DNA from 2 places in the Streptomyces sp. NPDC005496 genome. Region 1 is predicted to be linked to the other one. Evidence: riboswitches for the same ligand, from Rfam matches in the RefSeq annotation. Region 1 holds a riboswitch; the other holds the start of a gene.
What was found. A riboswitch is a leader RNA that binds a small molecule or an ion and turns the genes downstream of it on or off. The one in region 1 is predicted to bind thiamine pyrophosphate.
Positions count from the first base shown of each region.

Region 1 (4,667 bases):
CGCGAGCCCCCCGATCAGCACGGCGACGGCGGTGGCCGCGAGCGCGTACCGGACCGAGTTGCCGATCGCCTCGATCGGCGGCACGAGGAACATGCCGCCGTCCTCCGACGTGAGCGCCCGGTAGTACGCGAAGCCGTGGCCGCCCGGGGTGTCCAGGGACCGCTGGACGAGCACGGCGAGCGGCAGTACGAGCAGGACGGCGATGCTCGCCAGGACCCCGGCGAGCAGTGCCCACTGCCCGGCGCCGCGGGGTCTGCGCGCGGTCAGCGAGGCGTCCACGAGCCGCAGCGCGGTCTCCCGGCGCCGTACGGTCCGGGCGTGCACGGCGAGGATCGCGCCGACCGCCGCGAACTGCACGAGGGTGAGCACCGCGGCGGTGGACAGGTCGAAGATCTCGGAGGTCTGCCGGTAGATCTCCACCTCCAGGGTGGAGAAGGTGGGGCCGCCGAGGATCTGCACCACACCGAAGGAGGTGAAGGTGAAGAGGAAGACCATGAGCGTGGCGGCGGCCAGCGCGGGGCCGAGCGCGGGAAGGGTCACCTTGCGCCAGGCGGCGAACCGGGAGGCGCCGAGCACCCGGGCGGCCTCTTCCTGGCGCGGGTCGAGCTGCGACCAGAGGCCGCCGACCGTCCGTACGACGACCGCGTAGTTGAAGAAGACGTGCGCGAGCAGGATCGCCCACACGGTGGTGTCCAGGCGTACGCCCCACAGCTCGTCCAGCAGCCCGCCCCGGCCGACCAGCGCCAGGAAGGCCGTGCCGACGACGACGGTGGGCAGCACGAACGGGACTGTCACGACCGCGCGCAGCACCTGTTTGCCCCGGAAGTCGAAGCGCGCGAAGACGTACGCGCCGGGGAGCGCGACCAGCAGGGTGAGCGCGGTGGAGGCGAGCGCCTGCCAGGTGGTGAACCACAGGACGTGCCGGACGTCGGACTGCCCGAGCACGTCGGCGATCCTGGCGAACCGCCAGGCCCCGCCGACGTGCAGCCCGCGGGCGACGATCGCCGCGACCGGGTAGGCGAAGAAGACCGCGAAGAACGCGACGGGCAGGGCCATCAGACCGAGCCGCGCCGCACTCCCGCGCCTCCCGGTCGCCGCTTTCGCGGGCGGCTTGCCTACTTCAGTACGAGCGAGGTCCACGACTTGACCCACTGGTCGCGGTGGTCGGCGATCCGGGCGGGGGCGAGGGTCTCGGGGTCCTTCGCCTGCGGGCCGAACGCGGTGAACTCGGCGGGCACCCGGGCGCCCTCGATCACCGGGTAGACGAACATGTTCAGCGGCATGTCCTCCTGGAACCGCTTGGAGACCAGGAAGTCGACGAGCGCCTTGCCGCCCTCGGTGTTCTTCGCGTTGCTGAGCAGGCCCGCGTACTCGACCTGCCGGAAGCAGGTGCCGGTCGCGACGCCGGTGGGCGCGGTCTTCGGCTTCGGGTCGGCGTAGATCACCTCGGCGGGCGGGGAGGAGGCGTAGGAGACGACGAGCGGGCGGTCGGCCTTGGCCTTCCTGCCGCCGGCGGAGCCGGAGAACTCCTCGTTGTAGGCCTGCTCCCAGCCGTCGACGACCTTCACGCCGTTGGCCTTGAGCTTCTTCCAGTAGCCCTGCCAGCCGTCGCCGTACGCGGCGGCCGTGCCGAGCAGGAAGCCGAGGCCGGGCGAGGAGGTGGAGGCGTTCTCCGTGACGAGGAGGTTCTTGTACGCGGGCTCGGTGAGGTCGTCGAAGGACTTCGGCGGGGTCAGCTTGTGCTCGGTGAACCAGGCCTTGTCGTAGTTGACGCAGATGTCGCCCGTGTCGATGGGGGTCACCCGGTGCTTGCCCTGGTCGGCCCGGTACTCGGGGAGCACCCCGTCCGCCCCCTTGGCCTCGTACGGCTGGAAGAGGCCGTTGTCGAGCGCGCGGGACAGCAGGGTGTTGTCGACGCCGAAGAAGACGTCGCCCTGCGGGTTGTCCTTGGTGAGGATCGCCTTGTTGACCGCCTGCCCGGCGTCGCCGTCCTTGAGGACCTTGACCCGGTAGCCGGACTGCTTCTCGAACTCCTTGAGCACGTCCTTGGAGGCGATGAAGGAGTCGTGGCTGACCAGGGTGACGGTCTTGGAGCCGGCGGCGTCGGTCCCGGAGTCGGACGAGCCGCACGCCGACAGCGTGACGAGCCCGAGTCCGGTGGCCACGATCGCGGCCGTGAACTTCGTGGTGGTGCTCACTGGATTCCTCCTGGAGTGACCAGGAAGAGACGCGGCCCTGCCCGGGAACCTCTGAAAGTTCCCGGGCAGGGCGCAACAGCTTGAGTGATGACCGAACTTCCTACCCAGAATGACCTGGGCAAGGTTCAGAGGGTCTGCGGCCCGTGCCGCACTCTCAGCGCTGTGGCGCTCCCCTGTCGGAATATGAAGATGTGTGTACGGGAGTCAGACTACCGCCCGCCGTTCCGCGGGCCCCGACCGCCGTCACCGGGGCCGGGACGAGCCCGTCCCCTACCGCTCGGACGCGGCCAGCTGCCCGCACGCCCCGTCGATCTCCTGGCCGCGGGTGTCCCGGACGGTGACCGGCACGCCGTGCGCCGCGATGGCCTCGACGAACGCCTTCTCGTCCTCGGGACGGGAGGCGGTCCACTTGGAGCCGGGTGTCGGGTTCAGCGGGATCAGGTTCACGTGGACCGGCTTGCCCCGGAGCAGCCGGCCGAGCCGGTCACCTCGCCACGCCTGGTCGTTGATGTCCCGGATGAGGGCGTACTCGATGGACAGGCGGCGCCCCGACTTGGCGGCGTACTCCCAGCCGGCGTCGAGGACCTCGCGGACCTTCCACCGGGTGTTGACGGGGACGAGGGTGTCGCGCAGCTCGTCGTCCGGCGCGTGCAGGGAGATGGCGAGGCGGCACTTGAAGCCCTCGTCGGCGAACCGGTGGATGGCGGGCACGAGGCCCACGGTCGACACGGTGATGCCGCGCTGCGAGAGCCCGAGGCCGTCGGGCTCGGGGTCGGTGAGCGCCCGGATCGAGCCGACGACCCGCTTGTAGTTGGCGAGCGGCTCGCCCATGCCCATGAACACGATGTTGCTGAGCCGCGCCGGGCCGCCGGGGATCTCGCCGTCCCTGAGCGCCCGCATCCCGTCGACGATCTGGTGCACGATCTCGCCGGTCGACAGGTTCCGGTCGAGGCCGGCCTGTCCGGTGGCGCAGAACGGGCAGTTCATCCCGCAGCCCGCCTGCGAGCTGATGCACATGGTGACCCGGTCCGGGTAGCGCATCAGCACGGACTCGACGAGCGTGCCGTCGAAGAGCCGCCAGAGGGTCTTGCGGGTGGTGTCGTCGTCGCAGCTGATGTGCCGCACGACCGACATCAGCTCGGGGAGCAGCGCCTCCTGGAGCTTGCCGCGCGAGGCGGCCGGGATGTCCGTCCACTCCGCCGGGTCGTGCGCGTACCGCGCGAAGTAGTGCTGCGAGAGCTGCTTGGCGCGGAACGGCTTCTCGCCGATCGCGGCGACCGCCTCTTTGCGCTCGGCGGGCGTGAGATCGGCAAGGTGCCGCGGCGGCTTCTTGGCTCCGCGGGGGGCGACGAAAGTAAGTTCTCCGGGCTTAGGCATGGCTGTACCAGTGTCGCAGATCGAATGGTGTGATCCGGGGGCCGCGTTGTGCCGGCAGGGGGCCCGGAGTCACTCGGTCACGCGGGGCGCTGTCGCCGGAGGCACACCTACCCCTAGTATCGAACGGGTGTACGAAAACATGTCTCGCCCCATCGTCGTCCAACGCGTCACCGGCACCGGCGGGCGCCGGGTGACGATCCGCGCCCAGGTGGCCGGGCTCGCGCACAGCGACGCCGACGTGGTCGAGTTTCTGCGGCGCGCGGGACTCCCGGACGCCTGGGAGCTGCTGGACGACCCGGACTGGGTGGAGTGGCAGGGCGGCCGGCCGCACGAGTACGGCACGGACTGACGCCGGGACCCGTCCCTACGAAGGAGGGGCCCGCCGTCCTGTGGACAGCGGGCCCCCCGTTCGGAGCAAAGCCTCAGCGGCGCAGGTCAGCCGGACCCCACGAAGAGGACCAGCAGCAGCCACACCACCGGCGCGGTCGGCAGGAGCGAGTCCAGCCGGTCCATGATGCCGCCGTGCCCCGGCAGGAGCGTGCCCATGTCCTTGATGCCGAGGTCCCGCTTGATCATGGACTCGCCGAGGTCGCCGAGCGTGGCGCTGACCGCGACCGCGAGCCCGAGGAGCAGTCCCTGCCACCAGCTGCCGTCGTCGATCAGGAACTCCATGCACAGCGCACCCGCCGCCATGGCGAAGGCGATGGCGCCGCCGAGACCCTCACGGGTCTTGCCGGGGCTGATGCGCGGCGCCAGCTTGTGCGTGCCGAAACGCCAGCCGACGGCGTACGCGCCGGTGTCGCTGACGACGGTGAGCAGCAGGAACGTCAGGACGCGCCAGGGACCGTCGTCGGCCGCCAGCATGAGGGCGACGAACGTGGCGAGGAACGGCACGTAGAAGGCGGCGAAGACCCCGGCCGTGACGTCCTTGAGGTACCCCTCGGGGGGTTCCGTCATCCGCCAGACCAGGACCGCGAGCGCGGTCAGCGCCATCGCCACCCAGGCGCCCTCGGTGCCCCGCGCGTACCCGGCGACGACCATGGCCGCACCGCCGATCGCGAGCGGCACGAGAGGCGCCTTGATGCCCTTGCG
Region 1 is NZ_JBIAJQ010000015.1:130,375-135,041, forward strand. It holds gene ACFYQQ_RS35870 (iron ABC transporter permease) at 1-1,140, opposite strand, end outside; gene ACFYQQ_RS35875 (thiamine ABC transporter substrate-binding protein) at 1,116-2,198, opposite strand; TPP riboswitch at 2,278-2,383, opposite strand; gene rlmN (23S rRNA (adenine(2503)-C(2))-methyltransferase RlmN) at 2,469-3,575, opposite strand; gene ACFYQQ_RS35885 (hypothetical protein) at 3,715-3,924, shown strand; gene ACFYQQ_RS35890 (phosphatidate cytidylyltransferase) at 4,011-4,667, opposite strand, start outside.

Region 2 (4,667 bases), on a different contig from region 1:
CGCGACGGCGGCTCCTCCTTCCAGGCCGAGGACAGCGGCGAGCTGAACGAGGAGGTGACCCGGGCGGGGGACGCCTGGCGCGAGGCCCTGCTGGAACGCGGCATCCTGCCGTTCCTTCGGGAGGCGCTCGCCGACTCAGGCACGACGGCCGTCAGCCCCAAGTCCCCGGAGCCAACCGGCCGTATGCCGCATCTGGGGTACGGGCGACCGGGGTTCAGCAGCCCGGACGGGGGCCCGGCAGCGGGCCCGCGGCCGAGCTACAGCAGTCCGGACTTCTCCAGCCCGGACTTCGGAGGCCCGGAACACCAGCCGGAGTGACCCCGGCCCGACGTCCCACCAGGCCGGAAGCCCACCGGTAACCCACCGGCGCGCGACGCGACAGGCCGTCGACCATCGACCGCCCAGGCGCCAACCCGCCGGTCCCCGGACGGAGTTCGGCAGCCGGACCGAGCTCCACCTCACCTGTGCCGCCGGACCGGCACCTCGGCCCGGCGGACCGGTTCGAGGTGGCCGCACCCGGCGCGCCGTCGGGCCCGTGGTGCTCCGGGTGCCGCGCACCGCTGTACGGGCCCCTGCCTGCGCCCCGCACAGGGAGCGCAGGCAGGCGGCACAGCGGGCGTCAGGACCGAGCGATCGTCTCGGTCGCGACCGCCGAGGCCCCGTCCAACCGCGTCAGTCCGCCAAGGGCAGATAGACCCGGTTGCCCGCCGCGGCGAACTCCTTGGACTTCTGTGCCATGCCCTCCTCGATCTCCGACGGCGAGTTCCCGTGTTCGCGCCGGATGTCGTGCGAGATCTTCATCGAGCAGAACTTCGGCCCGCACATCGAGCAGAAGTGCGCCGTCTTGGCGGGCTCCGCCGGCAGCGTCTCGTCGTGGAACTCCCGTGCCGTGTCCGGGTCGAGAGCCAGGTTGAACTGGTCCTCCCAGCGGAACTCGAACCGGGCGTCGGACAGCGCGTCGTCCCACTCCTGCGCGCCCGGGTGCCCCTTGGCGAGGTCGGCCGCGTGAGCGGCGATCTTGTAGGTGATCACGCCGGTCTTGACGTCGTCCCGGTTGGGCAGACCCAGGTGCTCCTTGGGCGTGACGTAGCAGAGCATCGCGGTGCCCCACCAGGCGATCATCGCGGCGCCGATACCGGAGGTGATGTGGTCGTACGCCGGGGCGACGTCCGTCGTCAGCGGGCCGAGCGTATAGAACGGAGCTTCATCGCAGATCTCCTGCTGAAGGTCGATGTTCTCCTTGATCTTGTGCATCGGGACATGCCCCGGGCCCTCGATCATGGTCTGTACGTTGAAACGCTTCGCGACCCTGTTGAGTTCCCCGAGTGTCCTCAACTCGGCGAACTGAGCGGCGTCGTTGGCGTCGGCGATCGACCCGGGCCGCAGCCCGTCGCCGAGCGAGTACGTGACGTCGTAGGAGGCGAGGATCTCGCACAGCTCCTCGAAGTTCTCGTAGAGGAAGCTCTCCTTGTGGTGCGCGAGGCACCAGGCCGCCATGATCGAGCCGCCGCGCGAGACGATGCCCGTCTTCCGGTTGGCGGTGAGCGGCACGTACGGGAGGCGGACGCCCGCGTGGACCGTCATGTAGTCCACGCCCTGCTCCGCCTGTTCGATGACGGTGTCCTTGTAGATCTCCCAGGTCAGCTCCTCGGCGCGGCCGTCGACCTTCTCCAGCGCCTGGTAGAGCGGCACGGTGCCGATGGGCACGGGGGAGTTGCGCAGGACCCACTCGCGCGTGGTGTGGATGTTGCGCCCGGTGGACAGGTCCATGACCGTGTCCGCACCCCACTGGGTGGCCCAGGTCATCTTGTCCACCTCCTCCTCGATGGAGGAAGTGACCGCGGAGTTACCGATGTTGGCGTTCACCTTCACCAGGAACCGCTTGCCGATGATCATCGGCTCGATCTCCGGGTGGTTGACGTTCGCGGGCAGCACCGCACGGCCGGCGGCGATCTCCTCGCGTACGACCTCGGGGTCGACGTTCTCGCGGACCGCCACGAACTCCATCTCGGGAGTGACCTCGCCGCGGCGGGCGTACGCGAGTTGCGTGACGGCCTCTCCGGGGCGGCCGCGGCGCGGCTGACGCGGCCGGCCGGGGAACACCGCGTCCAGATTGCGCAGTCCACCGCGCGGGGACGTGTGCTTGATGCCGTCGTCCTCGGGACGCACGGCCCGGCCCGCGTACTCCTCGGTGTCACCGCGGGCGATGATCCAGTTCTCGCGCAGCGGCGCCAGCCCCCTGCGTACGTCGGTGTCGACGGTCGGATCGGTGTACGGGCCCGAGGTGTCGTACAGCGTGACCGACTGCCCGTTGGTGAGGTGCACCTGACGGACCGGCACCCGCAGGTCAGGGCGCGAGCCCTCGACGTACGCCTTGTGCCAGCCGATGGACTTCCCGGCCTCGCCGTTCCGGAGCGAGGCGGATGCCTCGTCCGTCTGGCCGGAGGCAGGCGTGCTTACGTCCTTGTTGGTCATGAGACCTACTCCCTACGCCGGCATTACCCGGTAACAGGTTCAGCGGTCGACGCAGCGATGTCCGTCTGCCGATGTTTCATGTGAAACATCGCAGAGACGGAGGTCAGCGCCCTCTCAGCCCGGTGCTCCGAGCTCCCGCGTGTGCAAAGGTGCCTCCACGCTAGCGTCATATCTGGCGCGGTGAACAGAGGGCCCCCTCCGTTCTTGCGATGATCGGTCGGTGACCACGACGCAGCAGCCCCCGTATCCGCCCTCCGAGCCGCCGCACGGACACGGCGCCGGCCCCGGTTCCGGCCACGGGTCCGTACCCGGCCCCGGCCCCGGTGACGGCCCCCGCCGTGGACCGGGTGGCGGCGGCGGTCCCGGGCCGGGTGGTGGCAGCGGCCCCGGGTCAGGCGGCGGGCACGGTCCTGCGCCGGGCGACGGACACGGTCACTCGCACAGCCACGGCCCGGCAGCCCCCGTCTCCAAGCATCTCCGCAAGGTCATCGCCGCGATCCTGATCCCGTTCGCAGCCGCGGTCGTCGTGGGCCTGGTGGTGCTCTGGCCGGGCGGGGCACCCTCGCACGAGCGGACCGGCGTCGGCTTCGACCGGCAGACCCAGGGAGCCACGGTCACCCAGGTCGACGAGGTGGACTGCAAGTCCGTCAACGCCTCGGGGGACACTCCGACCGGTGACACCTCCACCGCCGAGGGGTCCTCCGCGCAGCAGCAGGCGACGGGCGACTGCAAGAAGGCGACCATCCGGATCGACACCGGCAAGGACAAGGGCCGCACCTTCACCGAGATCGTCCAGCCCGACCAGTCACGGCAGTTGCACGAGGGCGAGAAGGTCGTGGTCGCCTACGAACCCTCGGCGCCCGTGAACCTCCAGTACTCCGTCACCGACGTGAACCGGAAGCTCCCCATGGCGCTCCTCGCCGGGATCTTCGCGCTGGCCGTCGTCGTGGTGGGCCGGCTGCGCGGTGTCATGGCGCTGGTCGCGCTGGCCGTGAGCTTCCTCATCCTGACGTTCTTCATCCTGCCCGCGATCCTGCAGGGTTCGAATCCCCTGGTCGTGGCGGTGATCGGGGCCAGCGCGATCATGCTGATCGCCCTCTACATGTGCCACGGCCTCTCGGCCCGGACCTCGGTCGCGGTACTGGGCACGCTGCTGTCCCTGCTGCTGATCGGCGTGCTGGGCTCGGGATTCATCGACTGGGCCGCGCTGACCGGCAACGTGGACGACAACACCGGCCTCATCCACGGCCTCTATCCGTCCATCGACATGAGCGGCCTGCTGCTCGCCGGCGTCATCATCGGCTCGCTCGGCGTGCTCGACGACGTGACGGTCACCCAGACCTCAGCCGTCTGGGAACTGCACCAGGCCGACCCGACGATGGGCTGGCGCGGGCTGTACCGGGCGGGGATCAGGATCGGCCGCGACCACATCGCCTCCGTCGTCAACACCCTGGTGCTGGCGTACGCGGGCGCGGCCCTACCTCTCCTGCTGCTGTTCTCGATCGCCCAGAGCAGCGTCGGAACGGTCGCCAACAGCGAGCTGGTCGCCGAGGAGATCGTGCGCACCCTGGTCGGCTCGATCGGCCTGGTCGCCTCCGTTCCGGTGACCACGGCGCTGGCCGCCCTCGTGGTCTCGGCGGACCGCAAGGACAGCTCGGGCGTTCCGGCACCCGCGGGCGCCACGGCTCCGCGACTCAGGGCCCCGGCACGCGGCGGGAAGGGCCGCCGGCGCAAGCACTGAGCGGAGAGGAAGCGTTACTCCACTGGGGCAGGCGGTCGGGCGGATCAGCCCGCGCTCTGCTCCTCCGCCAGGATGCGGTCCAGCGCCTCGTCGAGGTGGGTGTCGAAGTCCGCGAGGGAACGCTCCTGCCCGAGCGGCACCAGCTTGTCCGTACGGTCGAGGAAGGCCACCAGCGGGGCCGTACCGGACCGGAACAACGCGTGGTCGCACCCCACCTGAAGCCGGATCAGCACCTCACCGAACGCCTCGGGGTCCGCGGGGGTGATGTGCACATCCCCGTCACCGCACGGCCGGCCCACCCCGTCGATCAGCAGCTCCCGGCCGAACGCCCACGTCACCGGTGCGTCACCGGGCAGGTGGAAGGTCAATCGCACGGCGAAGGGATCACTGGTCTCATAACGGAGTTCCACCGGAATGCGGAAGGAGAGCTCCTCCGATACGAGAAAGCTCA
Region 2 is NZ_JBIAJQ010000005.1:501,176-505,842, reverse strand. It holds gene ACFYQQ_RS18350 (hypothetical protein) at 1-318, shown strand, start outside; gene thiC (phosphomethylpyrimidine synthase ThiC) at 673-2,475, opposite strand; TPP riboswitch at 2,468-2,624, opposite strand; gene ACFYQQ_RS18340 (YibE/F family protein) at 2,696-4,216, shown strand; gene ACFYQQ_RS18335 (SsgA family sporulation/cell division regulator) at 4,261-4,667, opposite strand, start outside.
Region 2: linked by a shared signal. The riboswitch ahead of thiC (phosphomethylpyrimidine synthase ThiC) and the one ahead of ACFYQQ_RS35875 (thiamine ABC transporter substrate-binding protein) in region 1 are both predicted to bind thiamine pyrophosphate.